One region of the Mesorhizobium sp. M0768 genome, then DNA from elsewhere that is predicted to be linked to it. Evidence: predicted binding sites of a transcription regulator. Region 1 holds the regulator's gene; each other region holds the start of a gene.
The links. Region 1 encodes LexA, which represses DNA repair genes until DNA is damaged. Its sites were predicted from a motif close to TGTTCNNNNTGTGTTCNG; they were not measured.

Region 2: NKI08_RS12195 (DNA recombination protein RmuC) is a predicted target of LexA. The motif match lies at 3,698-3,715, and genes of this name have one in related genera.
Region 3: NKI08_RS19080 (YifB family Mg chelatase-like AAA ATPase) is a predicted target of LexA. The motif match lies at 1,715-1,732, and genes of this name have one in related genera.
Region 4: dinB (DNA polymerase IV) is a predicted target of LexA. The motif match lies at 2,277-2,294, and genes of this name have one in related genera.

Annotation. Positions count from the first base shown of each region.
Region 1 covers NZ_JAMYPD010000001.1:35,729-42,825, forward strand. The annotation lists gene NKI08_RS00180 (molybdopterin molybdotransferase MoeA) at 1-1,096, shown strand, start outside; gene NKI08_RS00185 (hormone-sensitive lipase) at 1,104-1,934, opposite strand; gene kynU (kynureninase) at 2,030-3,277, opposite strand; gene lexA (transcriptional repressor LexA) at 3,725-4,459, shown strand; gene NKI08_RS00200 (ComEC/Rec2 family competence protein) at 4,453-6,912, opposite strand; gene gltX (glutamate--tRNA ligase) at 7,009-7,097, shown strand, end outside.
Region 2 covers NZ_JAMYPD010000007.1:142,048-149,144, reverse strand. The annotation lists gene dapE (succinyl-diaminopimelate desuccinylase) at 1-295, shown strand, start outside; gene NKI08_RS12220 (transporter) at 298-906, shown strand; gene truA (tRNA pseudouridine(38-40) synthase TruA) at 888-1,643, opposite strand; gene NKI08_RS12210 (GNAT family N-acetyltransferase) at 1,662-2,171, opposite strand; gene fmt (methionyl-tRNA formyltransferase) at 2,168-3,097, opposite strand; gene def (peptide deformylase) at 3,114-3,644, opposite strand; gene NKI08_RS12195 (DNA recombination protein RmuC) at 3,748-5,010, shown strand; gene NKI08_RS12190 (GFA family protein) at 5,050-5,454, opposite strand; gene NKI08_RS12185 (cation diffusion facilitator family transporter) at 5,522-6,484, opposite strand; gene NKI08_RS12180 (transglutaminase-like domain-containing protein) at 6,607-7,097, opposite strand, start outside.
Region 3 covers NZ_JAMYPD010000014.1:102,442-109,538, reverse strand. The annotation lists gene NKI08_RS19095 (glycosyltransferase) at 1-115, shown strand, start outside; gene NKI08_RS19090 (GtrA family protein) at 124-498, shown strand; gene gshB (glutathione synthase) at 716-1,657, shown strand; gene NKI08_RS19080 (YifB family Mg chelatase-like AAA ATPase) at 1,825-3,354, shown strand; gene NKI08_RS19075 (malate synthase G) at 3,607-5,778, opposite strand; gene NKI08_RS19070 (hydantoinase/oxoprolinase N-terminal domain-containing protein) at 5,907-7,097, opposite strand, start outside.
Region 4 covers NZ_JAMYPD010000035.1:36,668-43,764, reverse strand. The annotation lists gene NKI08_RS29230 (hypothetical protein) at 216-524, opposite strand; gene NKI08_RS29225 (hypothetical protein) at 674-1,042, shown strand; gene NKI08_RS29220 (GNAT family N-acetyltransferase) at 1,111-1,569, shown strand; gene ybiA (riboflavin biosynthesis intermediates N-glycosidase) at 1,668-2,216, shown strand; gene dinB (DNA polymerase IV) at 2,347-3,588, shown strand; gene NKI08_RS29205 (hypothetical protein) at 3,756-4,400, shown strand; gene NKI08_RS29200 (sulfite oxidase) at 4,981-6,138, shown strand; gene NKI08_RS29195 (sigma-70 family RNA polymerase sigma factor) at 6,327-7,097, opposite strand, start outside.

The DNA.
Region 1 (7,097 bases):
GCCGGTTGTGGCGCTCCGCACCCAGCCGCCGTTCAACGCCTCCGCCATGGACGGCTATGCCGTGCGGGCGGCCGATATCGCGTCCGTACCGGCAAGGCTTTCGGTGGTCGGCATGGCGCCGGCCGGACGCGGCTTTGCCGGAACGGTGCAGCAGCGGCAGGCCGTGCGCATCTTTACCGGCGCGCCGCTTCCCGAAGGCGCCGACACTATCGTCATCCAGGAGAACGTCCGCGATCTCGGTGGCGGCAGCGTCGAAGTGACGGAACGGACGGTGCAGGGGCGCAACATCCGCCGCCTCGGGCTCGATTTCGCCAAGGGCGATGTCCTGCTGCCCAAAGGCCGCCTGCTCGACCCGGCGGCCTTGTCGCTGGCGGCATCGGCCAATCACCCCGAGGTGCGCGTGGTCAAACGGCCGCTGGTGGCCATCATCGCCATCGGCGACGAATTACTGCCGCCGGGCAGCGATCTTGGCCCCGACCAGATCATCTCCTCCAACGCCTATGGTGTCGCCGCTGCCGCACAGTCGGTCGGTGCGCGCGCGCTCGACCTTGGCATCGCGCCGGACCGCAGGGAGGCGATCGCTGCGCTGGTTGAAAAGGCCGTGAAGGCTGGCGCGAACGTCATCGTCACGCTGGGCGGTGCCTCGGTCGGTGACCACGACTTCGTCCATGAGGTGCTGACCGGGCAAGGCATGACGCTCGATTTCTGGAAGATCGCCATGCGGCCGGGCAAGCCACTGATGTTCGGGCGGCTGGGAGACATTCGCTGCATCGGCCTGCCCGGCAATCCGGTGGCAAGCCTGGTCTGCACTCAGCTCTTCCTGAAGCCGCTGCTGGCGCGGCTCGGCGGCCGCGCCTTTCAGCAGGATATACGTCGGGCACGGCTCGGTGCCGCCATGCCGGCCAATGATCTCAGGCAAGATTATGTGCGGGCTGTTGTCATAGATGACGCCGGTACGCCCGTGGCGACGCCGTTCGGCATCCAGGACTCCTCGATGCTGAAAATGCTGGCCGATGCCAACGGGCTGATCGTTCGCGCGCCGTTCGCGCCTGCCGCGGCGGCGGGCTCCCCCTGCGACGTACTGATGCTACGCTGAACCTGCCTCACTCCGAAATCAAGGTCCGGGTCAGCGGATGGTCTGGATCGGCCAAACCGTCGATGATGTTGAAATGATGCCGGTCAGGCTCGACCACCGAGCTGGTCGCGGTACCCAGGCCGATCCAGATGTTGGCCAGCAACGCGCTCTGACGCAGGAATTCGGCGCGCTCGCCGCCGCCGGCCCAGCAGGTCAGGCGGGCCTTGTCCATCGGGCGCAGCAGCACCGGACTTTCGGCCTGCGCCTCGACCTCATCGATCGCCAGCGTCTCGTTCATGCCGGTGCGCATGATCGGGCGCAAATCGTGCACCCCCGAGATCGACACCACATGACGAACGCGCCGGACCACTTCGGTCGCCAGCGGCGTCGTCGCCGTAACCATCCGGCTAACAAGATGGCCGCCGGCCGAGTGCCCGGTCAGCATCAGCGGCCCTGCAACCATCGCCGCCGCCTTGCCGATCGCCGCGCCGACTTCCTTGACGATGCCGCCAATGCGTATCTGCGGACAGAGCGTGTAGGACGGCATCGCCACCGCATAGCCGCGATCAACAGGGCCAGCGGCAAGATGCGACCAGAAATTCTTGTCGAATTCCATCCAGTAGCCGCCATGGACGAACACCACGAGTCCCTTGGGCTTGATGGCCGGCAGGAAAAGATCGAGCCGGTTGCGTGGGTTGTCGCCATAGGCCATGTCGAGCCGCGCCCTGCCCTCGGTCGAAAGCACGTCGCGGAAAACCCGCGCGGGCTCGATCCAGGCCGCCGGCCAGCGATCGCTGCCGGCTATGTTGGCGCCGTTGGCATAGGCGTTGTCCCAATCGGCAATGTGACGTTCGAACACCCTGCGCCCTCCTTGGCATATGGCCTTGCAACGTAGCCGTAAGCATCGCGCGGCGCGTCGTCGCCAGCCTCACGGTTCCAGCTCTCGCATCAATCTCAAGTGACAGCTGCTTTGATGGCGAAGCGCGCATCCTTCCACGCACTGGTGTGCAGGATGTCCTCAAGCACTTTGACGGCCTGCCAGACATCGGCATAGCCGATATAGAGCGGGGTGAAGCCGAAGCGCATGGTCGATGGCGCGCGAAAATCGCCGATCACGCCACGTTCGATCAGCGCGCGCATGACTTGGTAGCCATGCTCATGCATGAATGAAATCTGGCTGCCGCGTTTTTCCCCATCGCGCGTGCTTTCGAGCGTGAGCCCGTAAGTGCCGCACTTTGCCTCGACAAGCTCGATGAACAGATCCGCCAGCGCGATGCTCTTCTTGCGCACCGCCGTCATGTCGACATCGTTCCAGATGTCGAGCGCGCCCTTCAGCGTGCGCATCGACAAGACCGGCTGCGTGCCGCACAGAAACCGGCGGATGCCGGTGCCGGCCGCATAGCCTGGCTCGAAGGCGAAGGGCCGTGCATGGCCCCACCAGCCGGTGAGCGGCTGCTGGATGTAGGAAAGATGCCGCTCAGCCGCATAGATGAAGGCAGGCGCGCCCGGGCCGCCATTCAGATATTTGTAGGTGCAGCCAACGGCAAAATCGGCGTTTGCCTTGTCGAGCTCGACTGGCATCGCGCCGGCGGTGTGGCAGAGATCCCAGACGATCATCGCCCCGGCTTCCTGAGCCCTGCGCGTCAGCGCCGGCATGTCGCGCAGTTCGCCCGACTTATAGTTGACGTGGTTGACCAGCACCACGGCGGTGCGTTCGTCGATCAGCTCTTCGATGGTCGGCGCGTCGACCCCCGAGAGGCGCAGCAGCGTATCTTTTCGCGTCGAAACCACACCCTCGGCCATGTAGAGGTCCGTCGGAAAACTATCGTCCTCGGCGACGATGACCTGCCGCTCCGGTCGCATGGCCATGGCGGCGTGCAGCAGCTTGTAGATGTTGACCGATGTCGTGTCGCAGACCACCGTCTGGCCGGCCGCGGCACCGATCAGGCGCCCGAGCTGGTCGCCAAGTTCAAGCGGCATGTTGAACCAGCCGGCCGTGTTCCATGCGCGGATGAGATCATGCGACCATTCTTCGGTCGCGGCCTTGTGCAGTTCATCGAAAGCGGCACGTGAAGCAGCTCCTAGCGAATTGCCGTCGAGATAGATCACTCCTTGCGGCAACACAAAGCGGTCGCGCATCGCGCGCAGCGGATCCGCGGCATCCATCGCCTTTATGGCCACGAGATCGGGAATTCCTGTCATGATTTGTCTGCTCCCCCAAGATCCAACGCAACGCCGGACACGCATCGACTGTTCTTCCATTACCTGGTTGCGCGCAGCAAGGCTCCACCGGCGAGAAGCAGCCTGACCAGGCGGTGGAAACTGGGACTTAACCCGAGGTTGGCGTTTTGAGTTCGTTTCGTTCACGGTGCATCGACCAAACCGCACAGTCGATACGGGTTCAATTCCGTGCCTTTTGCCGACCGACGGCCGATGCCAGTGCTGCCTTCTAGGAGGCCAGAAGGGCGCAAACGAAAGCAGAATCAAGGCGATGAGGCTCGCGGCGGTGAAAATGCGGTACGCCGGTAGGGGACGTCGTTTGTTTCCCGAGCCTTAACGCATTCATTAAACTTTAAACAGTTGCGGAACACAACTGGAACAGATAGTGTTTGTTCTGGGTTTGTTTTTCTGATTCTGTTGGGGGTCGCTATGCTGACACGCAAACAACACGAACTGCTTATGTTCATCCACGAAAGGTTGAAGGAAAGCGGTATCCCGCCTTCATTCGACGAGATGAAGGAAGCGCTCGACCTGGCTTCCAAATCCGGAATCCACCGGCTGATTACGGCGCTGGAGGAGCGCGGCTTCATTCGCCGTTTGCCCAACCGGGCCCGTGCGCTGGAGGTGCTACGCCTGCCTGACTCGATCGCCCCCGGCCTCAATGCGGCACGCAAGTTCTCGCCGAGTGTCATCCAGGGTAGTCTTGGGCAAGGCGCCCCTCGGCAAGGCAAGCCGACATCGTCGCGCGTGCCCGCAGCCGGAAATGACGACGATGTCGTCGCCGCCGTTTCGATCCCGGTGATGGGCCGCATCGCTGCCGGTGTGCCGATCGACGCCATCCAGCACCAGACGCATTCGATTTCGGTGCCGCCGGATATGATCATGGGCGGCGAGCATTATGCGCTCGAGGTCAAAGGTGATTCGATGATCGAGGCCGGCATTTTCGACGGCGACACGGTGATCATCCGCAATGCCGATACGGCGAGCCCCGGTGAGATCGTGGTGGCACTGGTCGACGAGGAGGAAGCGACGCTGAAGCGGTTCCGCCGCAAGGGCGCCTCGATCGCCCTGGAAGCCGCCAATCCGGCCTACGAGACGCGCATCTTCGGACCAGACAGGGTCAAGGTGCAGGGCAAGCTCGTCGGACTGATCCGCCGCTACTGAGCTCCGCCCTTGGCGCCGGCTTTGTCGGCCCTGCGGTATGGCGGCAGGCCCCGTGCCGCGCGTGAAAATTTCCGCTGCACGTGCCAGGGCCGGTATGATTTTTCGACGGCGAAGCGGATCTCGGCGCGTGTTGCCGCTTGTGGATCGAAATAGACGGCGGCACTTCCCGCGCGCGCCAGTTGCCGTTTGGTGACGACGAGGACCAGCCGGTCGTAGTAGCAGGGGTTATGGGCGGTGGCGTCGTCGATGACGACCAAGCTGGCAAAGGCGCAGGCTGGCCGCGCAGTATCGCGGTCCTTGGCTTGCGCGATGATCGCGCCGGATGGATGCCTGGCAAGGCAGAGGCCGTCCGTGCAAATGAACGGCATGCCCGGCGGTAGGTCGGCCGGATCGGCAATATCGAATTGCGGGTCGTTCTTTCCAGGTGTTTCCGGCGCGACGATAGCCTCTGATGTGAGCGCGCGTTTCCAGTTGTCGATGGTGAACTCATTCGGGCGTGCCCGGTTGACCGCGAGTTCACCGCTGCCGATCGGCAGCGCGACCAGCCGTGCGTCCTCCGAGACCAATACGTCGGGTATGCGTGTCTGCGTTGTCGTCAGCAAGCCGGCGAGCGCAAAAGGAAGTGCCGCCAGCCGCAACCACGTCGTCGCCATGCTGGCAATGACGAGGGCGATCGTCACCAGAAGGACGGATCTCAGCGAAATCAGCCCGACCGCATCGATGGGCGAGCGCTCCGAGATCCACCCGGACAGGGCGATCATCGCCGTCAGCCCCTTGCCCATGACATAGAGGAAAGGGCCATCCGCACCGAACGGCATCGCCAGCGCGCTGAGAACGGCGAAGGGCATGACGACCAATGAGACGATGGGCATGATGGCCAGATTGGCGAACAGGCTGAGCGGCGCCACGCGCTGGAAATGCCATATGGCGAAAAGCGCTGTGGCGCTCCCTGCAATGATTGAGGTCATCGCCAGACCGCACATGCCCAGCAGGACCTTTCGCGTGGCAAAGCGTAGCGGCGACCGCCGCGGCGGCGGCGTGGTGGCCCTGCCGGCGCGGTAATCGGACCAGCCTGCATAGGCGCCGACAAGGGCCGCCGTCGCGGCGAAGGACATCTGGAAACTCGGACCGACCACCTCGTGCGGCGATACCAGGATGACCGCGATGGCCGAGATCGCCAGGTTGCGCATGGTGAGCGCGGCCCGGTCGAACAGCACGGCGATAAGCATCACCGCCAGCATGATGAAGCTGCGTTCGGCCGCCACGACTATGCCGGAAAAGACGAGGTAGGCCGCAATCGAAAAAAGCGCGGCGGCCGCGGCATATTTCTTGACCGGCCGTCGCGATGAGAAATCGGGAAACAGCGCAAAGGCACCCCGCAGCAGCGCCATGATGGTGCCGGCGACCAACGCCATATGCAGCCCCGAGATGGAGATGATGTGGTAGATGCCGGTGCGCCGCATCGCTTCGTTGATCTCCTCGGGAATGCCGGCGCGCACGCCGACGATCAGCGCAGCAGCAATCTCGCCCTCGGCACCGCCGATGCGGCTGCGGATATGGTCGGCGATGGATTCGCGCGCGTCTTCGATCGCGGAAGAAAGCTGCGCGGCAAGCGGCATGCTGTCCGACGACACGATTTTCGGATTGCCGAGAAAAAAGCCGCTGCCGCCGATACCGGCGAAATAGCTGTCGAAGGAGAAATCATAGCTGTCGGGCCGCACCGGGCCGGTCGGCGGCAGCAGCCGCACATAGCCGGTGATCTCGGAACCGGCGGTCAGCTCAGCCGGTATCTTCATCGCCGAAACGCGGACCCGTTCCGGCATGTAGCGCAGTGTCGGCCTGGCGGTTGAGATCACATCGATTGTCAGCCTGATGCGGCCGCTCGCCATGGGCTCGTACGATACGACGCGACCCGTCAGCCGCGTCGAGATTTCGGAGCCGAGCATATGCGTTCCGACACGCCATGTTTCGAACTTGGCGGCAAGTACGCCAAGCGCGCAGAGCAGTGCCACCATGAAGCACAGGCGCGTCCTGGGCCATGACCGCGAGACGACGGCACAAAGGGTCGCGAGGAGCGCGATTGCGATCGGCTGTGGAAAGGCCGGCTCCACCGACAGCCCGAAATAAACGACCACCCCGCATGCGAGGAACACCGGCACCAGCAGGAAGGCGATGCCGCGGTCGAGTTCCAGACCGGCCGCTGTGGTTACGCTGTTGCGGATACGGGACGGTGACGGGAGGCGGAAACGCCTGCGCAGGCGTACGATAGGCTCGCCCGCGGGCACGAGAACCGTTGCTGGGTCGCTGGCCGGCAGCGACGGAGCATCGAAGCGCGGAGCAGGTAGCAATGCCGGTGCCGGCGGGACAGGCGGGGGAGCGGCAAACAGCAAGCGTTCGCTGACGTCGCTGCCAACGTCCTCGCCCTCGCCCGCACCACGGCCTCGCACAGCCATCGGGTCTGCCCCTTGCGCCCTCGACCTCCTATGCTACATGAACGCGCAACGCGCGAAAGTCCGCAAACCCACTTCCTTCGCCCGCCTGAGAGTTCCATGCCCGATAAGGTCGTCACCCGTTTTGCCCCCTCGCCCACCGGCTATCTGCACATTGGCGGCGCGCGCACGGCGCTGTTCAACTGGCT
Region 2 (7,097 bases), on a different contig from region 1:
CGAGATCGTCTGGCGCGACGGACCGAGCCACGTTTTCCTGACACGCGACGACAGGTTGATCGAGACGCTTGGCGGCTCGATCAAGGCGGTGACCGGCAGGAAGCCGGCGCTCTCCACCTCCGGCGGCACCTCCGATGCCCGCTTCATCAAGGATTATTGTCCGGTGGTCGAATTCGGACTGGTCGGCAAGACCATGCACATGGTCGACGAACGCGTGGCGATTGCCGACCTCGAGACGCTGACGCAGATTTATCTGCGCTTCGTTGAAGACTGGTTTGCGCAGGACATATCCTAGTGATGCTTTCAGCGGATGAAACCTACGCTTCGCTTGCCGGTGCCTGGCGGCTGATGCTCGGCAAAGCCGACGGATTTCGCCTGCTCGACCTTTCGGCGGACGGTTTCTGGAACTCCTTTTTTGCCATCGTCGTCGCGGCGCCGGCACTGATCGTCGGCTGGGTCGGTATTGCCAACGAAATCGGCGATCCCAACGCATTCGTCGGCCGTTTCAGCATGTTGATCCGCCTGGCAACCGTCGATATCGGCGCCTGGGTGCTGCCGCTCATAGGCCTCGCCCTGGTGGCGCCGCGGGTCGGCGTCGGCGGCCGTTTCGTCCATTATGTCGTGGCCAGCAATTGGGCCTCGGCGATCATCGCCTGGATGATGCTGCCATCGGCGTTGATCCGGCTTTTCCTGACATCGGCCAACGAAGTCTCCGGACTGGTGTCGCTGCTGTTGTTCGCGCTGTCGATGGTCTTGACCTGGCGGATGACCAACGTTGCGATCGGCAGGGGTGCGGCCACCGGCAGCGCCGTTTTTGCCGGCATGTTCGTGGCGTCGCTGATCGTCCTGTTCGGCCTGCAGGCGCTGCTCGGGATCAGCGTTCCGGATCAGCCAGGCGTCGGATAATCGACGCCGACGAGAAACAGCCCGTCGGGCGGCGCCACCTGACCGCAGGCCGCACGGTCGCGCGCCTCAAGCGCCGCCTTGAGGTCGGCAACAGTCCAGCCGCCTTCGCCGACACGTTTGAGCGAGCCGACCATCGAGCGCACCTGGTTGTGCAGGAATGACCGCGCCGAAGCGCGGACCTCAATGAAATCGCCCGCCCGGCTGACATCCAGCCGGTCGAGCGTGCGGATGGGGCTGGTGGCTTGGCACTGGGTCGAGCGGAAGGTGGTGAAATCATGCCGGCCAACCAGCACCTTTGCCGCCTCGTGCATGGCACCGGCATCGAGCTGCTTCGGTACCCACCAGATCTTGCCCTTGTCGAGCGCCGCCGGCGCGCGGCGATTGACGATGCGGTAGAGGTAATGGCGGCCGATCGCCGAGAAACGCGCATCGAAGCCATCCGGCACGACTGCGGCCTTCAGGATGGCGATGCGCACCTTGGCCGCTTGCAGATGCGCGTTGGCTGCGTCGCGCACCTTGTCGCCGGGCCATGCCTTGATCAGATCGACATGCGCCACCTGAGCGGTCGCATGGACGCCAGCATCGGTGCGGCCGGCGGCGCGCAGCGAAACCTGCTCGCCACAGAACTTCTCGATCGCCCGCTCGATCGCCTGCTGCACCGAAGGCTGGTTGGCCTGGCGCTGCCAGCCGGCGAAGAGACTGCCGTCATATTCGATGTCGAGGCGAAAACGCGGCATTCCCGGATCGAGGCGAAATCAGGCGGCGAGGGCTGAGCCGAAGGCCGAGGCGTAGACCAGCCTGCCGGTCTCCGGCGCCTCGTCCCAGGCAAGCGCCTGCAGGGCTTCGCTTTGGTACTCGCTCTCGAACTTCGCTGCACGGGCGCGGCTGTAACCGAAACGTCCATAGTAAGCGGGATCGCCGAGCACCACGGCGAGCGTCTCGCCAGCAGCCTTCAGGCGGATATGCGCCTCGCGGACCAGCGCACCGCCGATGCCGGTGCCGTGGAACGACGGCTCGACCGCCAAAGGAGCCAAAGCCACCGCCGGGAAGCTCTTGCCGCCATTCTGCACGAAAAGCCGTGAAAACAGGATATGCCCGACCACTTGCCCGTCTTCGTCCGCCACCAGTTCGACGACGGCATCACCGCCGGTGACCAGCGCGTCGACCAGTCCGGCCTCCGCCTGCTGGCCGAATGCGTGTTCTTCGACAAGGCGGATCGCCTCGCGGTCCCGCGGCGTCGCCGCGCGTATGGACATCATGCTCATGACAATTTCATTCCTTTTTCGAGCTTGGCCCCGCGCAGAAACTCCTGCGCGGCAATGGGCCTTGCGCCCGCACGTTGAACTTCGACCGGCCTGATCGCGCCTGACCCGCAGGCGACCGTCAGCCGGTCATCGAGAATTCCTCCCGGTTCGCCGGCGCCTTGCGAGAGCGTCGAGCGAAGCAGTTTCAGCCGTTCCACGCGGCCGCCGATTTCGGCCTCGCACCATGCACCGGGAAAGGGCGACAGGCCGCGAATCTGGTTGTGCACGTCGCCGGCAGGTCGCAGCCAGTCTATGCGAGTCTCCGATTTATCGATTTTCTTGGCGTAGGTCACCCCCACCTCCGCCTGTGTGGTAAATGTCAGCGTATTCCGCTCCAGCCGTTCGAGCGCTTGCACTATCAGCGAAGCACCCAAGACCATCAGCCGATCGTGCAGATCGCCGGCCGTCATGTCGGGTCCAATGGCGCATTTTTCAACCATTGCCACCGGGCCGGTGTCGAGGCCTTCCTCCATCCGCATCACCATCATGCCCGTTTCGGTATCGCCGGCCATGATGGCGCGCTGGATAGGGGCAGCGCCGCGCCAGCGCGGCAGCAGCGATGCATGGCCGTTGAGGCAACCGAGCCGCGGCGCCTCGAGAATGGGTTTGGGCAGAAGCAGCCCGTAGGCGACCACCACGGCGACGTCGGCACGCAACGCGCGGAACGCCTCCTGCTCCGCCTCGCCCTTCAGCGACACCGGCGACCGCACCTCGATGCCAAGCCGCTCGGCCTCGCGCTGCACCGGCGACGGCGTCAGTTCGAGCCCGCGCCGGCCGCCGGCGCGCGGCGGCTGCGTGTAGACGGCTGCCAACTCGTGCCCGGCCCCGGCAATCGCCCGCAGCGTCGGCACGGAGAATTCGGGCGTACCCATGAAGATGACACGCAGGGGCATTCGTCGACGCCTACCCCACCATCTTGCCCGGCGCCTTGTCCCTGGCGAGCTTCTTGAATTTCTTGACCACCATGTCGCGCTTCAGCTTGGAGATGTAATCGATGAACAGCACGCCGTTGAGGTGGTCGATTTCATGCTGCAGGCAGGTCGCCATCAGCCCCTCGGCCTCGATCTCCTGCAGCTTGCCATCGCGATCGAGATATTTCACCCGCACCGCGGCGGGGCGCTCGACTTCCGCATAGTAATCGGGGATCGACAGGCAGCCTTCCTCATAGACCGAACGCTGGTCGGAGCTTTCAAGGATTTCGGGATTGATGAAGACGTGCGGTGCCGGCGTCTCGTCCTCTTTGGCCAGGTCGATCACCAGCATGCGCAAGGGTTCGCCGACCTGGATCGCTGCGAGGCCGATGCCGGGCGCGTCATACATGGTGTCCAGCATGTCGCCGGCCAGTTTGCGCAAATCCCCGTCGACACGCTCGACCGGTTTTGAAACCTGGCGCAGGACGGGATCGGGAAGGATGATAAGCGGCTTGATCGACATGGCGTCTCACCTAAGACCTCGCAGGAAAAGCGTCAACCGGGGCGCCTTCGGGTCGTTCACGTTTTGATCTGTGCTGGCAGACCGAATCATCTATGCTGTCGACATGAACGATCTGGCCACCATCCTGTCCGAACCTGTCGCCCGCCTAGGCGCCACCACGATCACGCTCGGCCATGCCCTGGGTTTCGGCGCAATGCTGTTCCTTGGACTGTTCGTGGCGCTCGTCGTTGCGCTCTGGCGATCGGCCAAGGCGCGTGCAGTGGCGGCCGCCGAAGCCGCCGACCACGCCCGCGACGCCGAGGTGCGGATGGCCGGCATCTTGGCAAGCCAGGCGGAAATGCAGGGCCGCATGGGCGCCATCGCCGAAGTGTTCGGGGCGCGCCAGGCGGAACTGACACAGTCGATCGGCCAGCGTCTCGATGCCATGACCGGCCGCCTGGGCCAGACCATGACCGAGCAGACGAGATCGACGCATGAGAGCCTCGCCAAGCTGCAGGAACGGCTGGCGGTCATCGATATCGCGCAAGGCAACATCCAGTCGCTGGCCGGTCAGGTCGTGCAATTGCAGGCGATCCTTTCCAACAAGCAGACGCGCGGCGCCTTCGGCCAGTCGCGTATGGAAGCCATCGTCGCCGACGGATTGCCGCACGGCGCCTATGAATTCCAGGCGACCTTGTCGAATGGCAGCCGGCCCGACTGCCTGGTGAAGATGCCGAACGGCGCACCGTCGCTTGCCATCGATGCAAAGTTTCCGCTCGAGGCCTGGAATGCCATCCGGGCCGCCGAAGGCGCCGAACTGCAGAAGACCGCCGCACAGGCTTTCCGCCGCGACATCGAGGTGCATGTCCGCGATATTTCCGAAAAATACCTGATCCAGGGCGAGACGCAGGACACCGCCTTCATGTTCGTGCCTTCGGAATCGGTGTTCGCCGAAATCCACGAGAATTTCGAGGCCGTTGTCCAGAAGGCGCATCGCTCACGGATCGTCATCGTCTCGCCATCGCTTTTGATGCTGTCGATCCAGGTCATCCAGGCGATCCTCAAGGATGCCCGCATGCGCGAGCAGGCACACCTGATCCAGGGCGAGGTTATCCGGCTGATGGAAGACGTCTCCCGGCTAGACGAGCGGGTGCGCAAATTGCAGACGCATTTCGGCCAATCGGCCAAGGACATCGAGGACATCCTGGTCTCGACATCGAAGGTGACCAGGCGCGGACAGAAGATCGAGGCGCTGGAGTTTGGCGTGCAGCCGGCGGAGGACACCCCCGGTTCGAATGGCAGCGGAGCAAAAGCGGAAAGCAGCCCGCGCGTCGCCGATTCGAAAACCGGGCAGTTGAGGCTAAGGGTCGTCGAAGGCGACGATTGAGAGCTGCGCCGGAACCGGAGGCTTCGCCCCGGTCTGGCGCTACTGCTCCTCGATGATGGTTGTGCCTTCGAATTCCGGCAGCCAATGCAGCGCCGAGCGGTGCCAGATCTGCTTTCTCGGCACCAGTTGCTCGCGCTGCCGTGCCGTGCCGACCCTGATACCGTAAACCTTCGGTCCCTCACCCGCCGAAGTGGCGTAGAGATGCGAGCCGCACTCACCGCAAAATGCCTGGGCGCGCTTGGCGCCGCTCGAACCGGTCTTGATGTAGATCTTCGGCGTGCCCTTGGTGATCCTGTAATTGTCCTCGGACGCCGGCACGGTGACGCGAAAGGCCGTTCCGGTTAGCTTCTGACAATCGATGCAGTGACAAATGGTGGTCTTTTCCGGATCGATCTCGGCCTCGTAAGTAATGGCGCCGCAATGACACCCGCCGTCGATTTTCATCTTCGTTCCTCCTGGAGCTTTTGCCCGCAATCATAACCGGGACTGCCCGATGGCGCAGCCATTTTCCTCAGGCTGGTTCCCCTCCGGACGCCGCCAAGGCCTTGCTCCGGCGTTCCCAGGTGCCGGTGGTCTGCGGTTTGACGAAGAGCCGCGTCACCTCCGGCATCTCCGCCTTCAGCCGCGTCTCCAGGCGCTCGACACAGGTCTCTATCTCCGGCGCCGACAAATGATCCTCGAACTCGATGCTCAAAGCGGCGACGATCTCCTGCGGACCCATATGCAGCGTCAGCGCGCCATTCGCCCGCTGCACCGCCGGGTCCTGCTGGACGATGGCCAGCACCTCTGTTTGCACCTCGGGCGAAGCCGGCTCGCCGAGCAGCAGGCTCTTGCTTTCGCGCGCCAGGAAGATCGCGGTCCCGCCCAGGATCAGCGCGATGCCGATCGACGCGGCGCCGTCGAGCTTCGGCATGTCCAGCAGTTCCGCCGCCGATATCCCGGCGAAGGCGACAACGAGGCCGAGAAGTGCCGCGCTGTCCTCGAAGAGTACGGTGTAGACACTCGGATCCTTGCTGAGCTGCACCGCCTCGAGCCAGCCGTGGCTGCCTTTTTGGTGGCGGAACTCCTTCAGCGCCACCAGCCAAGAGGTGCCTTCGAAGAGAGAGGAAAGGCCAAGGACAGCGTAGTTCACCTTGGCGTTGGCGATCGGCTCCGGCGCCATGATGTGCATCACGCCTTCGTAGAACGATATGCCGGCGCCCAGTGCAAAGACAAGGAGCGCAACGATGAAGCTCCAGAAGTACAGCTCGCGGCCATGGCCGAGCGGATGCGTGCGGTCGGCCGGGCGCGCGGCACGGTGCATGCCGTAAAGCAGCAGGCTGCCATTGCCGGTATCGACGAGCGAGTGGACGCCTTCCGAGAGCATTGCCGAGCTGCCCGTGAACAAGGCAGCGGCGAATTTGGTCAGTGCGATCGCAAGATTTCCGGCGAGCGCCGCATAGATCACTTTTTTCGACCCGCCATGCGCCGCCATGGTGTGCTGCCTTGGTTGATGCACCGAGATTGGCGGAGCGCCCGCCCACGCTCCACAGTCCCCACAACGCCCGAAGTGCCCAGTTGTTCACAAGGTCGGTTGTTCAAAAGGGCGGCGCGGGGCTATTCGCCGACCTCGTCCGTCCAGACCTTGAAGCCAGCCAGCGCGCCCGGCCCGAAAATGTGGGTCAGCGGCACATCGGCGGCATCGCGTCCGGAGGCAATCAGGATGCGGCCGATGCGCGGCGCGTTGTTGCGCGGGTCGAACGCGTGCCAGCGGCCGCCGAGATAGACTTCCATCCAGGCGGCGAAATCCATGTCCGACCACGGCTTTGGCAGGCCGATATCACTGATATAGCCGGTGCAGTAGCGGGTCGGAATGTTCAGGGCGCGGCAGAAGGCGACAGCGAGATGAGCAAAGTCGCGGCATACACCACTCTGCTCGCGATAGGCCTCGGCGGCGGTGCGCGTCGGCCGTGCATTGAAATAGTTGAAGACGATGTGGTTATGGACGAAGTCGCAGACCGCCTGGACGCGCGGAATGCCGAGCGGAGTGCTGCCGAACAGTCGCCACGCTTCATTCGACAGCACGTCGCTCTCGCAATAGCGGCTGG
Region 3 (7,097 bases), on a different contig from region 1:
CGAGCAGAAGCGCATCTTCTATCTGTCGATGCCTTCCGGCCGCGTCGAACGCGAACGCGCAAGTGCGCTCGCGACTTTGAAGACCGGACCGCGCAAGACCCCACGGGCGGCTTAGAGCCCTAAATGGGACGCCTCGCCCGCTTCATGGTCGCCGGCGGCATCGGCTTCGTCGCCGACGCGGCGGCGCTTTGGCTGGTGCTGGCGACAACGCCGCTTGGCCCCTTCGCAGCCCGCATCATCTCGATCGGTTTTGCCCTGTCCGTCACCTGGCTGATCAATCGCCATCTGACCTTCTCGCCTTCCAGCCGCGGCGTCGCGCAAGAGGGCGCACGCTATGGCGGCGTCGGCATCGCCACCAGCCTCGTCAATTATCTCGTCTATTGCGCCATGCTGTTCGCGCTGCCGATGGTGCCGCCGCTCGTCGCCCTTGCGGTCGCCTCGCTGGTTGCCATGGCGCTGTCCTTCCTCGGCTATTCCAAGCTGGTCTTCGACCGCTGAACGCACATCGCATTGGGGTCTGCGCCAGAAGCGCAGCCTCATCATGACCTTGGCCGATTGGCAGAGGCCGCCGATTTCCTTATATCGCTCTCGTCGATGCATCGGCCCGAAAAATCGGAAACGATTTTCGGAAAGCACGATGCATGGATTCAAAGTGTTGGAGCGTATGTGCGTCCGGGTGGACGCACGTTTGTTGCAACTGCGCCGGAGAGCACCCATGCCCCTGAAAGTCGCCGTCCAGATGGACCACATCTCTACCGTGTCGATTGCCGGCGACACGTCGTTTGCGCTGTCGCTGGAAGCGCAGCGGCGCGGGCACCAGCTGTTCCACTACACGCCCGACCGGCTGTCGCTGCGCGAAGGCAAGGTGTTTGCCCGTATCGAGGCGATGCAGGTCCGCGACGAGAAGGGCAACCATTATTCGCTGGGCGAGAAGGTGCGCACCGACCTTGCGGAGATGGACGTCATCCTTTTGCGGCAGGATCCGCCCTTCGACATGAACTACATCACCACCACGCATATCCTCGAGCGCATCCATCCGAAGACGCTGGTGGTCAACGACCCGGCCTGGGTGCGCAACAGCCCGGAAAAGATCTTCGTCACCGAATTTCCCGACCTGATGCCGGACACGCTGATCACCAAGGACCCGCTCGAGGTCGCCGCCTTTCGCAAGGAGTTCGGCGATATCATCGTCAAGCCGCTCTACGGCAATGGCGGCGCCGGCATCTTTCACCTGCACGAGGCCGACCGCAACCTCGCCTCGCTGCTCGAAATGTTCGGCCAGTTGTTCCGCGAACCCTACATCGTGCAGCGCTACCTCAAGGAGGTGCGGGGTGGCGACAAGCGCATCATCCTGATTGACGGCGAGCCTGTCGGCGCCATCAACCGCGTGCCGGCCGAGCATGATTCGCGCTCCAACATGCATGTCGGCGGCCGCGCCGAAAAGACCGAATTGACGGAACGCGAACGCGAGATCTGTGCCCGCATCGGCCCCGCGCTGAAGGAGCGCGGCTTCATCCTCGTCGGCATCGACGTCATCGGCGACTACATGACCGAGATCAACGTGACCTCACCGACCGGCATACGCGAAGTGCAGCGCTTCGGCGGCGCCGACATCGCCAGCCTGTTCTGGGATGCCGTGGAGGAGAAGCGCAACTAGCGTACATTGCTTCTGGAAGCGGCCGCGTTCCGGACCATTGCAGCCGTGGCGCTCAGCTGTTCCCCAAATGTTCTTGCCTTCGCCGGAAATCTGTGGTTGTCTCCGGTGACGCCGTTCGCGGCATGATCGCAAAGGCTTGGGGCAAAGCCTGCATCCGGGGTGAAGACATGGTGGCGCGGGTTCGCACGGTTGCTTTCCAGGGCATCGAGGCCGTGCCGGTCGACGTGCAGGTGATGATCGCGCCGGGCAAGGTCAACATGCACATCGTCGGGCTGGCCGACAAGGCTGTCGCCGAAAGCCGCGAGCGGGTGCAGGCAGCGCTGCATGCATCCGGCCTGTCGATGCCGTCGAAGAAGGTCACCGTCAATCTGGCGCCCGCCGACCTGCCCAAGGAAGGCAGCCACTACGATCTGCCGATCGCGCTCGGGCTGATGGCGGCGCTCGGCGCCATTCCGGGCGACATGCTGGCCGGCTATGTCGTGCTTGGCGAATTGTCGCTCGACGGAACCATTGCCGCGGTGGCCGGCGCGCTGCCGGCGGCAATCGGTGCCAACGCCGAAGGCAAGGGCTTGATCTGCCCGTTCGCCTGCGGGCCGGAAGCGGCCTGGGCCGGCAAGGATTTCGACATATTGGCGCCGCGCAGCCTGATCGCCATCGCCAATCATTTTCGCGGCACGCAGGTTCTGTCGCGGCCGGAAGCCGGCATCCATGCCGCGGCGCGCGACCTGCCCGACCTCGCCGACATCAAGGGCCAGGAGACCGCCAAGCGGGCGCTGGAGGTGGCGGCCGCCGGCGGCCACAATCTTTTGATGGTCGGACCGCCGGGGTCGGGAAAGTCGATGCTGGCGCAGCGGCTGCCGTCGATCCTGCCGCCGCTGGCGCCCAAGGAATTGCTCGAAGTCTCGATGATCGCCTCGGTGGCCGGCGAACTCGGCGAAGGAAAACTCACCGACCGGCGGCCGTTCCGCGCGCCGCATCATTCGGCCTCGATGGCGGCGATGGTCGGCGGCGGTCTGCGCGTGCGGCCGGGCGAGGCCTCGCTTGCCCATCACGGCGTGCTGTTCCTCGACGAGTTCCCCGAATTCTCGCCGCAGGCGCTCGATGCACTGCGCCAGCCGCTCGAGACCGGCGACTGCATGATTGCGCGCGCCAATCATCGCGTCACCTATCCGGCGCGTATCCAGCTGGTCGCGGCGATGAACCCGTGCCGTTGCGGCATGGCCGGCGAGCCGGGCTATCGCTGCCTGCGCGGCGATCGCTGCCGCACCGACTACCAGGCGCGCATTTCCGGCCCGCTGCTCGACCGTATCGATCTCAGGATCGAGGTGCCGGCGGTCTCGGCCAGCGATCTGATCCGGCCGGACCGGGCCGAGAAAAGTGCCGCCGTCGCACTACGTGTTGCCCGCGCCCGTACGATCCAGCGCGAGCGCTTCGAGCGGCTCGGCGCGACCGCCACCACCAACGCCCATTGCTCGCCGTCAGTCATCGAGGAGATCGCCATGCCCGATGCCGCCGGCCTGTCGCTGCTCAGGGACGCCAGCGAAAAGCTCGGCTTTTCCGCACGAGCCTATCACCGCGTCTTGAAGGTGGCGCGGACCCTGGCCGATCTCGAGGCCAGCGAGACGGTCGGCCGCATCCATCTGGCCGAAGCGATTTCCTACCGCATGAGCTCGGAACGGATGGCGCAGGCGGCGTGACGTTCCCCTCCCCGTTGAGGGGAGGGTGGCCGCGAAGCGGCCGGGTGGGGTCGCCGGTGAGACGCTCGGCCTGTCGCATTTCGAAACCGGCCGAGGTGCGGAGCGTTGCGATGTTCCTCCTAAGGCGCACCGTCAGAATTGGGTTGGCGCACTGCATTGGCGACCCCACCCGGCCCTTCGGCCCACCCTCCCCTCAAGGGGGAGGGGGACGCCGGCGCTTACCCTTGGCCGGCGTGCATCGTTGCTTTCGGTTCAGCCGTTATCCCGCGCCTTCAGCTCCAGCCGCCGTGCGTGCAGCACTGGCTCGGTGTAGCCGTTGGGCTGGATGCGGCCTTTGAAGACCAGGTCGCAGGCGGCGAGGAAGGCGATGGACTTGTCGAAATCCGGCGCCATCGGCCGGTAGAGCAGATCGCCTTGGTTCTGGCGGTCGACGATCGCCGCCATGCGTTTCATCGTCTCCATGACCTGCTCGGGGGTGCAGACGCCGTGATGCAGCCAGTTGGCGATGTGCTGCGAGGAGATGCGCAGCGTGGCGCGGTCCTCCATCAGGCCGACGTCGTTTATGTCAGGCACTTTCGAACAGCCGACGCCCTGGTCGATCCAGCGCACGACATAGCCCAGAATGCCTTGCGCATTGTTGTCGAGTTCCTTCTGGACGTCTTCAGGCGACCAGTTCGGCCGCCTTGCTACCGGCACCGACAGGATGTCGTCCAGTTTCGCCTTGGGCCGGCTCTTCAGCGCCGCCTGGACGGCGTGGACATCGACCTTGTGGTAGTGCGTGGCGTGCAGTGTCGCCGCCGTCGGCGACGGCACCCAGGCGGTGTTGGCGCCGGCCTTGGGATGCGCGATTTTCTCGGCCAGCATCGCCGCCATAAGGTCGGGCATCGCCCACATGCCCTTGCCTATCTGGGCGTGGCCGGCCAACCCACATTCCAGCCCGATGTCGACGTTCCAGGCTTCGTAGGCGGCAATCCAGGCGGCCTGCTTCATGTCGCCCTTGCGGATCATCGGGCCGGCCTCCATTGAGGTGTGGATCTCGTCGCCGGTGCGGTCGAGGAAGCCGGTGTTGATGAAGACGACGCGTTCTTTCGCGGCGCGGATCGCCTCCTTGAGGTTGACGGTGGTGCGCCGCTCCTCGTCCATGATGCCCATCTTGATGGTGTTTTTGGGCACGCCGAGCAGCGCCTCGACGCGGTCGAAAATCTCGACGGCGAAGGCAACTTCGTCGGGCCCGTGCATCTTGGGCTTTACGATGTACATCGAGCCGGCGCGAGAATTGGCGCGGCGCCCGTTCACGCCGATGTCATGCAGCGCGATCAGCGCCGTCAGCGCCGCATCCATGATGCCTTCCGGCACCTCGTTGCCGTCGCGGTCCGATATCGCCGGATTGGTCATAAGGTGGCCGACATTCCTGACCAGCATCAGCGAGCGGCCGGGCAAGGTCAGCGTGCCGCCATCGGGCGCGGTATAGGTGCGGTCGGGGTTGAGCCTGCGGACAAAGCTCTTGCCGGCCTTGGTGATCTCCTCCGCCAAGTCGCCCTTCATCAGGCCGAGCCAGTTGCGGTAGACCAGCACCTTGTCCTGCGCATCCACTGCGGCGATCGAATCCTCGCAGTCCTGGATGGTGGTCAGTGCCGATTCCAGCACGACATCGGCAATGCCGGCCGGATCGGTGCGGCCGATCTGGTTGTTGCGGTCGATGACGATTTCGATGTGCAGGCCGTTCTTGGTGAGCAGCACGGCTTCAGGGTCGGCGGCATCGCCGCGATAGCCGGCAAACTGTCTGAGGTCGGCAAGCGTGGTGGCGCCGGCACCCTCGCCGAGCCGCAACATGCCGTTGGCGACCGAAAGCCCGTTGACGCCGGCCCATTTGCCTGTCGTGAGCGGCACCGCCTCGTCGAAGAAGCTTTTCACCCAGGCGACGACCTTGGCGCCGCGCGCCGGATTGAATTTGTTGCCTCGCTCGGCGCCGTCCGTCTCCGGGATGACGTCGGTTCCGTAGAGCGCATCGTACAGCGAGCCCCAGCGCGCATTGGCAGCATTCAGCGCATAACGCGCGTTCATCACCGGCACCACCAACTGCGGCCCGGCAACCAAAGCGATTTCCGGGTCGACATTTTCGGTGGTCACGCTGAACGCCGGCCCCTCGGGCAGGAGATAGCCGATCTCGCGCAGGAAGCTCGTGTAGGCCTCCATGTCGACGGGCGCGCCATTGTCGCGATACCAGCGGTCGAGTTTGTCCTGCATGGCATCGCGCTTTTCGAGCAGCGCCCGATTTTTTGGCGAGAGATCATGGACGATCGCCGAAAAACCGCTCCAGAATGCCTCCGCTTCAATGCCGGTGCCCGGCAGCGCCTCGTTCACGACGAAATCATGAAGCTCGCGGGCAATCCGCAATCCGGCGATCTCGACGCGATCGGTCATCAGGGCTTCTCCAGACGAAAGGCTAGGCCGGGCCTTTGGCATGTCACGGTGGCAGGGTCAATTCAGCTCAGGGTGAAGGTAGGGCGTTTTCGCTGCCGATCTCCCCCTTGAGGAGGGCGATTACGCGCTCACACCGCAATCCTTGGCCGTCCCGACGCCACCGCCACGACGTGCGCCTCGATGAACATGCGCTGGCCCTCTACGGTGGAGACGCGGTATTCGCTGGCGATTTCGATCTCGGCGCTGTCGGTGCCGGCGTCCTTCGCCCGCCCGGCGGCAATCGCCCGCACATCCTTCTCCGCCGCGGCGATTGCCGCCGCCTCGTCGTTGAAATCGCGCACGCTTTCGCCTGAGGCGACGCGGAATAGCCCTTCCTTGGGCTGGCTGACCCGCGCCTCGGCCGATACCCGGACCTGGCCGACGACGGCGCCGAGCGCGTTGGCGACATCGGTATCCTGCGGCACCACGCATCGATTGCCGACCAGCTCGGCCAGACCGGCATAATGCAGCGGCGCCGAGGCGCCGAGGCCGATCACCGGACGGTCGAGCGCGACGCTCAAGCGGGCGATGCCGGGATGCGCGTCGACGGCGCGCTGGACCAGGGCATGGGCGACGGTCGCAGCGCCATCCAGCCCGTCCTCGGCAAAGGCGGTTTCGAGGATGACTTCGGCCGACAGGCGGGTCAGCGCGGTCAGCACCCGTTCCGAGATCGCCTCCGGCGAGGCGGCGATGAACTGGCCGCGGCCGTCGCGCCTGCGCGCGAACAGCTCGGCACCCAGACGCGCCGCGGCCGCATCCCAATTGGCCTGCCTGCCCAGCACATGCGCCGCATCCGACGGCGTGAAGCCGGCGACATGCACCAGCCCGCGCGACACCAGCCGGTTCAAGGTGGCGTTCTGGGCGTTCGAGGTCAGCAATCTGTCTAGAGCCTGCGGCACAGCACCGATCAGCTCGTAAAGCTTGGCTTCGGCACCGGTCAGTCCGGCCGCCAGCCGCTCCGGCACGCCGGTGCGCACCGCCAGCCGACCATCCATGCGGCCGGGGTTGGGCGCGCGCAGCTGGCGTTCGAGCTCTGATGTGACGGCCTCGCCATGCATCAAGCCGGCCAGCGCCAGCGGCACCAGGCGGCGCGGGCCGAGCAGGATCTTCGGGCTGAGCGCGCCGTCCTCCAGCGCCACTTCGGAATCGCCGCCGAGCCCAAAAGTGCGCATGGCGACGGCCTCGACCATGGTGCGGAAACCGCCGACGGTGGCGCCTTCCGGATCAAGCCGCGGCCGGCCCTTGTCGAGCACGGCGACATCGGTGGTGGTGCCGCCGAT
Region 4 (7,097 bases), on a different contig from region 1:
CTTCTCCCCTTGTGGGAGAAGGTGGATCGGCGCACAGCGCCGAGCCGGATGAGGGGTGCTGGAAGGAACGCGGCGTTTAAAAATATTTGGATGATTCTAGTCTAAATCCCTACGTCTTCAACTCCGCGATCCGTCCAACACCCCTCATCCGACCGAGCTTCGCTCGGCCACCTTCTCCCACAAGGGGAGAAGGAAGAACACCGTCCCCGTCCCCCTCAAGCCCGCCTCGACTGCAGCTCTCGACCGTTGAGCAGGCGCGCCTCGGCGCGGGTCCGTTGCCGGTCGTCGATGAAGGCGGCCTGGATCGAGACGGCGGCGCCCGGCAGGCCGTCGGCCCGGCAGGCCTTGCAGATCAGGCGCCCCGAAAGTGCGGCCAGCGGTGTCTCCGGCATCACCCCATGCCGCTTGAGCTCGGCCGGCTTCCACCACCTGTTGCGGCCGCAGTCGATGCATTCGACGGCAATCGAGACAACATCGGCGATCGTCGCTTCCTTGCCTGCCAATGCCATGGTTATCCCCATCATTGTTCCTGCTTTGTTCGCAACATTATCGGATTTTGGAGCGGAGTCGAGTCGGTTCCGCTTACATCAACGTGAAAGTTTCACTTGTTCGCCTATTTGAGTTATGCTTATACGTGTGAGCAACAGAACCGCAGCCGGCCGGCAGCAAGGGAATGACGATGGACCCAGCCCAGTTCGCCCATGCCTGCGGCTATAGCGGCGACAGCCCGGCCATGCTTGCCGCTTTCGCGGCCATCCGCCAGGACGGCATCCGCAAGGCACGCCAGGGTCATCGCCAGCGCAAGGCGGCGATTGACCGGATGAAGCCGAGCCGCGCTCTGTTCCTGGCGGCGATCCGCCCGGCACAGTCGGCCGAGGAGGCACTCGAGGATACCGCACGCTTCCTGTCGATGTTCCGCAACATGCCGCACTGGCGACAGGAAAGGCGCGCCGCCGACCTCACCCGCGCCAGGCAGCAGCGCCTCTTCGCCCGCTTCTTCCGCCGCCACGGCCACCGCCTCTGGGCGCTCGAGGCGACCTGAAGGCGCGCGGGCCTCCCTTGCAAAACGGATGTTGCGATCGCCGACACCGCGCCGTATGTCTCCGCGCGATGAGCGAGATCGAATTCCGTCGCGCGCAGGCGCCCGACCTGCCGGCGATCGTTGCAATGCTTGCCGACGATGTGCTCGGCGCAGACCGGGAAGACCCGTCCACGCCGCTTGCGCCATCCTATCTCGATGCCTTCAGCGCAATCGATACCGATCCCAACCAGTTGCTGGCCGTCGCGGTCAACGCCGGGCAAGTGGTCGGAACGCTGCAGCTCAGCTTCCTTCCAGGCATTTCGAGAAAAGGCGCCTGGCGCGGCCAGATCGAAGGCGTTCGCGTCGCCCGGCAATGGCGCTCGCGCGGCGTCGGCAAGCTGTTGATCGAATGGGCGATTGAAACATGCCGTTCGCGCAATTGCAGCTTCGTCCAGCTCACCACGGACAAAGGTCGACGGGAGGCGCACGCTTTTTACGAGCGCCTCGGCTTCACCGCCAGTCATCTCGGCTACAAGATGGCGCTGTAGATCAGCATTTCATCGCATTCAGCGCCGACCGCTCATCTTCGCTACCCACTCTGGATGGAGCATTGACAAGCCGGCCTTTCGCCCTGCTCCATCCGCCCATGATTTACGACCGAACCTGGCTTGAGAAAACCTTTCGCGCAAAGCCCCGGCAGAAGTTCCTGTTCTTCTGGGGCCATCAGCCGTCTAAGGACGGCCGAATAAGCACGTCGTGCTTCAGCCAGTGGTGGCATGCGCCTTTTACCGTCGATGGCCTGAGCTATCCGACTGCCGAACACTGGATGATGGCCGAGAAGGCACGACTGTTCGGTGATGCTCCGACGGCAACACAAATCCTCAGGGCGGCGAGCCCCAAGCAGGCAAAGCAGCTTGGCCGCCAGGTGAGCGGCTTCGATGGCACCAAATGGGATGCAGACAAATATCGCATCGTGACTGAAGGGAGCTTTCAGAAGTTCCGTCAGAACGCGGCGCTGCGCGAATATCTGTTGTCGACGCATGACCGGGTGCTGGTCGAGGCGAGCCCTGTCGACCGGGTGTGGGGTATCGGCCTTGCGGCGGATGACGAGAGGGCGGTGAACCCGCTGCTGTGGCGCGGCGAGAACCTGTTGGGATTCGCGCTGATGCAGGCCCGCGATCGGCTGTGCGGCTGAACATTGCCGTGCGCTCGTCAGCTGCGGCGGCCTCCGCGCTGCTTGACAAACCACCCACAATGTTCTCTTTATGTTCTCACCACAACTCGAGACAATGCGGCGTTCGAACCGCCGCGGGCGAACGGGCCGGATGGAAGCCAACATCCTCCACGCGGATCTGGATGCCTTCTATGCCTCGGTCGAACAGTTGCTCGACCCGGCCTTGCGCGGCAAGCCGATTGCCGTCGGCGGCGGGGTAGTGCTTGCCGCATCCTATGAAGCCAAGGCGTTCGGCGTGCGCGGCGGTATGCCGGGACGGCGGGCGCGGGAACTCTGCCCGCAACTCATCTTCGTCGGCGGCCATTTCAAGGACTATCAGCGGCTGGGCGATGCGGCAATCAAGGTGCTCGGCGATTTCACGCCGGTGGTCGAGCGGATTTCGATCGACGAGGCCTTTGCCGACGTCGCCGGCTGCACCCATTTGTTCGGCTCGCCGGCCGAGATCGCCGGCAAGATCCGCCGCCGCGTGCGGGCCGAGCTCGGCCTGCCGATCTCGGTCGGCGTAGCCCGCACCAAGCATCTGGCCAAGATCGCCTCACAGGTCGCAAAACCGGACGGGCTGGTGGTGGTCGATCCGCGCCACGAGCTGGAGTTCCTGCACCACCTGCCGGTCGAGCTGATGTGGGGCGTCGGCCCGGTCACCAGGCAGCGGCTGGCCGGCATCGGCGTCAACACCATCGGCGAGCTGGCGAAGACCAATGGTGGGGCGCTTGAGCGCCTGCTCGGGCCGGCGGCGGGAGAGAAACTCAACGCGCTGGCGTGGAACCGCGATCCGCGCAAGCTCGAGACGCAGCGCCGGGCGCGCTCGGCGGGTGCGCAATCGGCGCTTGGCCGAAAACCGGCCGAGGAGCAGGTCTTCGTGCCCGCTTTGCTGCATCTGGCCGACAGGGTCGCCACCAGATTGCGGGCGAAATCGCGGCCCGGTCGCACGGTGACGGTTCGCGTCCGCTTTGCCGATTTGCGCTCGGTGACGCGCTCGATCACGCTCGACCAGCCGATTTCGGCAACCGCCATGCTGGCCGAGATCGCCGAGGGGCTGGTGCGCAAGGTGCTCATCGACCATCCGCACGAAAAGACAATCTCGCTGCTGGCGATCGCCGTATCGCATCTGGAGCAGCATGCCGGCCTGCAACTGGAACTGCCGCTCGGGCTTAACGACGACCGCCGCCACCCCGGCACCAGCAAGGGCGCGGCGCGCTGGACCGCGGATCGCGCCGTCGACAAGATCCGCGACCGCTTCGGCTGGGAGGCGGTGGGCTACGCCTCCGTCGCGCTCGGGCTACAGCGGTCGGTTCCCGACGCGTTTCGCGAGCTGGCCGAAAAGGAACTGTGAGCCTCGATTACACTTTGGTTGCCAAGTCGCCGGAATGACGTTGAAGGCTGCGCCGTTGTGAATTTATCTTGGACCAGTTCGTCGTGCACCCGTTTGGGTATTAACCAGACAGGGTAGCACCCGCTCGCAAATCCTTCCGCCCTCACTTCGAACGACAGGAGATCGGCATGGGACAGAACGCCGGATATTTCGCACTCATCGTTGCCGGACTGGTGACCAATGCAACGACGCTGGCCAAGCCGCTCAACCCGGACCGGGCGATTCCATCCCTGGGCGATATCAACTCGCCGCTGGCCAGCCCGCTGTTCAAGCAGGTCAAGGCCGGGCCGCTGGCGATAAAGCTTGAGGAAACCACGCTTGCCGATGTCGAAAAAGCCTTCGGCGGAGCGATGCACGATGAAGGCGACGCCGGAGATTCACGCCACTGGCTTTGCTATGCCGGCCCCGACGCCGGCGGATCGCCGTCGATCTTCTGGTTCGTCTCCGGCGAGATGGGCGGCTCCGACCACGGTGTCCTGTCCGTCGCCCTGCAGCCGAACCCGGAAGGCAAGGTGCCGGAAGGATGCGCCGGCGCACCTGCCAGCCTGACAGCAATTGAACTCGATACGCCCGGCGTCGGAGCGCCGCTGAGCGACGTGGCCGCGAAATTTGGCGCCGCCAAGCCCGATCGTTACGGCCATTTCGGCTTCGCCGCCTCTTATCCTGCTTCGTCTCCCGACCAGAAGGACGCCACGGTCACGCAGACGCTCACCTACACAGCCGGGAACGGCAGGATAACCGGCGTGGCGGTGACGCAAGTCACCACCAACTAGGGCGTCCCCGCTCGGTTGGCGAATGGTTCACGTGTGATTGATTCTGCCGCGCCCGAGCCGGGCGGCCTGCTTGCTGGCCACCTCGGTTCTGATGTGCCGCCCGGGCCCGCCTCCTCCTGCAAATGCGACATTCGAGGCGGCCCTGGTCGTCAGACCAAAAGCGTTGCGCCGCCCCAAGCGACCAGGGCGGTGCCGGCCGCACGGCCAACCCATGGGCCGGCAGGAAACACCGGTTCGACGAGAACCTGCGAAAGTCCGGAAATGACCCAGAAACGGGCGTTCGGCAGCGATCCGAGCAGCAACGATTTTGGCAGGATCGGAAATCGGCATGGAATGCTGCAATCATCATCATGTCCCGTCCAAGTTGTGGACAGTTCCTTCTCAAAGGCGCACTCTTAGCATGCGAAACGCGAGCTAGCGTTTCGTGCAACGCTTCACATGCTTGACTTGCGTCGGTGATTATCTGACCTACCCGGATACTTCCGGGTCGGCAGACCTCACATTGTGTCGCCTATCCGTGATCAGGCTACGGCCTAAGGCACGTTGCAGCCCGTTCCGGATCAACTGGGAGGTAAACAACATGCCTGATTTTCAGCGCAGAGAACTTCTTGTTCAAGGAAGCGCGGCTCTTGCCGCAATTGCTGCTCTCTATACATCGCGCCGGGCTTACGCTTTTCCAACACGGCCGAACGAGGAAGTTATTCGATGGCTGGATCAGCCGACCGAAAATCCCGATCCGGTGGGTATCCAGAAGCAGCTTGTCTGGGAGGATTTGGATAGCTGGATAACGCCAAACGACAAGTTCTTCAGCATCTCGCATTTCAACCGACCAACGATCGACGAGAAGACATGGTCGATGGAGATCGGAGGCCTGGTCAAGAAGCCCCTGGAATTAACGCTCGCCGACATCAGGGCGCGACCGCGGCAGGAGGTCGTTTTCACGGTGGAATGCTCGGGCAACCACGGGTTTCCCTTTTTCACCGGCGGCATCGGCAATGCTCGCTGGGCAGGGACGCCGCTCGCCCCGATCCTTGAGGAAGCCGGCGTTCTGGAGAAGGGCATCGAGGTCGTCTTTTTCGGTACCGACACAGGCGAGATCCCGATACGCGACGTCAAGATGCAGCAGAACTTCGCTCGCAGCATGTCGCTCGCCGACGCGATGAACCCCGACAATCTCCTCTGCTATGAAATGAACGGGGCCGCCTTGCCGGCGCCCAATGGCTTCCCGGTACGGCTCATTGCGCCAGGCTGGTACGGGATCGCCAACGTCAAGTGGCTAAAGCGCATCGAGGTTCGCGATACGCGGTTCATGAGCCTTCTGATGGCCCGTGACTATGTCACCATCCGGGAGGAGGACCACAACGGCGAGACCGTATGGGCCGAGACGTCAGTCGGGCGAGCGCTGATAAAGTCCGCGCCTGCGAAGGTTACCCGGAAAGATTCAGATTACCGCATCGTTGGGGCAGCCTGGGGGGCGCCGATCGACCGGGTCGAAGTGCAAATCGATCAAGGGCCTTGGACACCAGCGACCATTGACCACAGTGAGGAGGCCGAACACGCCTGGAAAATTTGGTCCCTGGCTTGGCCAAATCCCTCTCCTGGAGAACACACGGTAACCTCGCGCGCGGTCAGCACCACGGGACAAATTCAACCGGCGATGGACGATCCCTTGATAGCCAAGAAACACACATACTGGGAAAGCAATGGCCAGGTGACGCGCCGCGTACGTATCGGCTAGAGGATTCTGCCGCCAAATGGAGTCATGTGGCGTCCGCATAAATGCGGCAAAACAGATAGTTAGAGCGAGTTACCGGTTCCAAGAGAACCGGAACCGCTCTAAGAACGTGCTGCCATGTGGCAATTGCGTTTGGGTCAAACAGCAGGAGGCTGCCTGATCGCCATTTCGCACCATTTCCAGCGCTCTCCTCACCCCTCCACGGCCCTGATCTCCGCGTCGACCAGGCACCAGGGCGCATAGCGGAAGTCGCGGATCTGGATGACCTGATCGTTCCGCCACTCGACCAGCATGAAGCCGCGCACCGCGCCGTCGGCCGCTTGCGGGTGGCGGATCAGGATCGCCGGCCTGCCGTCGACGAAGCCGAGCGACAATGTCCAGTCGCTGATACGGGCATAATTGCCGAAATAGGTCGACACCTCGGCCTTGCCGCGCAGGCGGACGCGGTTGACGACGTCGAGCCGCACGTCCTCGGCGATCAGTGCCCTGACCGCGTCGAAGTCGCGCGCGTTGAACAGGTCGACATAGCGCCGCAGCCGGCGCTCGTCATCGGCGTCGAGCCTCGGCGCCAGCGCCTGTTCGGGCTGCAGCGCCAGCAGCTTGAGCTGCGCCCGCCCGCGATGCAGCGCGGCCTTGGTGGCGGCAAGCGTCGTGCCGGTCACCTCGCAGGTCTCGTGCAGGCTGAGGCCGAGCACGTCGACCAGGATCACAGCGCTGCGCTGCGGCACCGAAAGCTGCATGAAGGAGCGCAGGCTGGTCTGGGCGGCGAGCCGGCTGTCGGCGCTGCCGGAGGGATCCTCGATGACGCTCATGTCGGCCTCGGTCATGCGCGACCTTTCCCGATTGCGCCGCCGCAGATGATCCTGCGCGGCATTGTGGGCGATGCGAAACAGCCATTGCTCGGGACGTTCGACGATCGCACCGCCGTCGATCGCCTGCAGCGCCTTGATCAGCACCTCCTG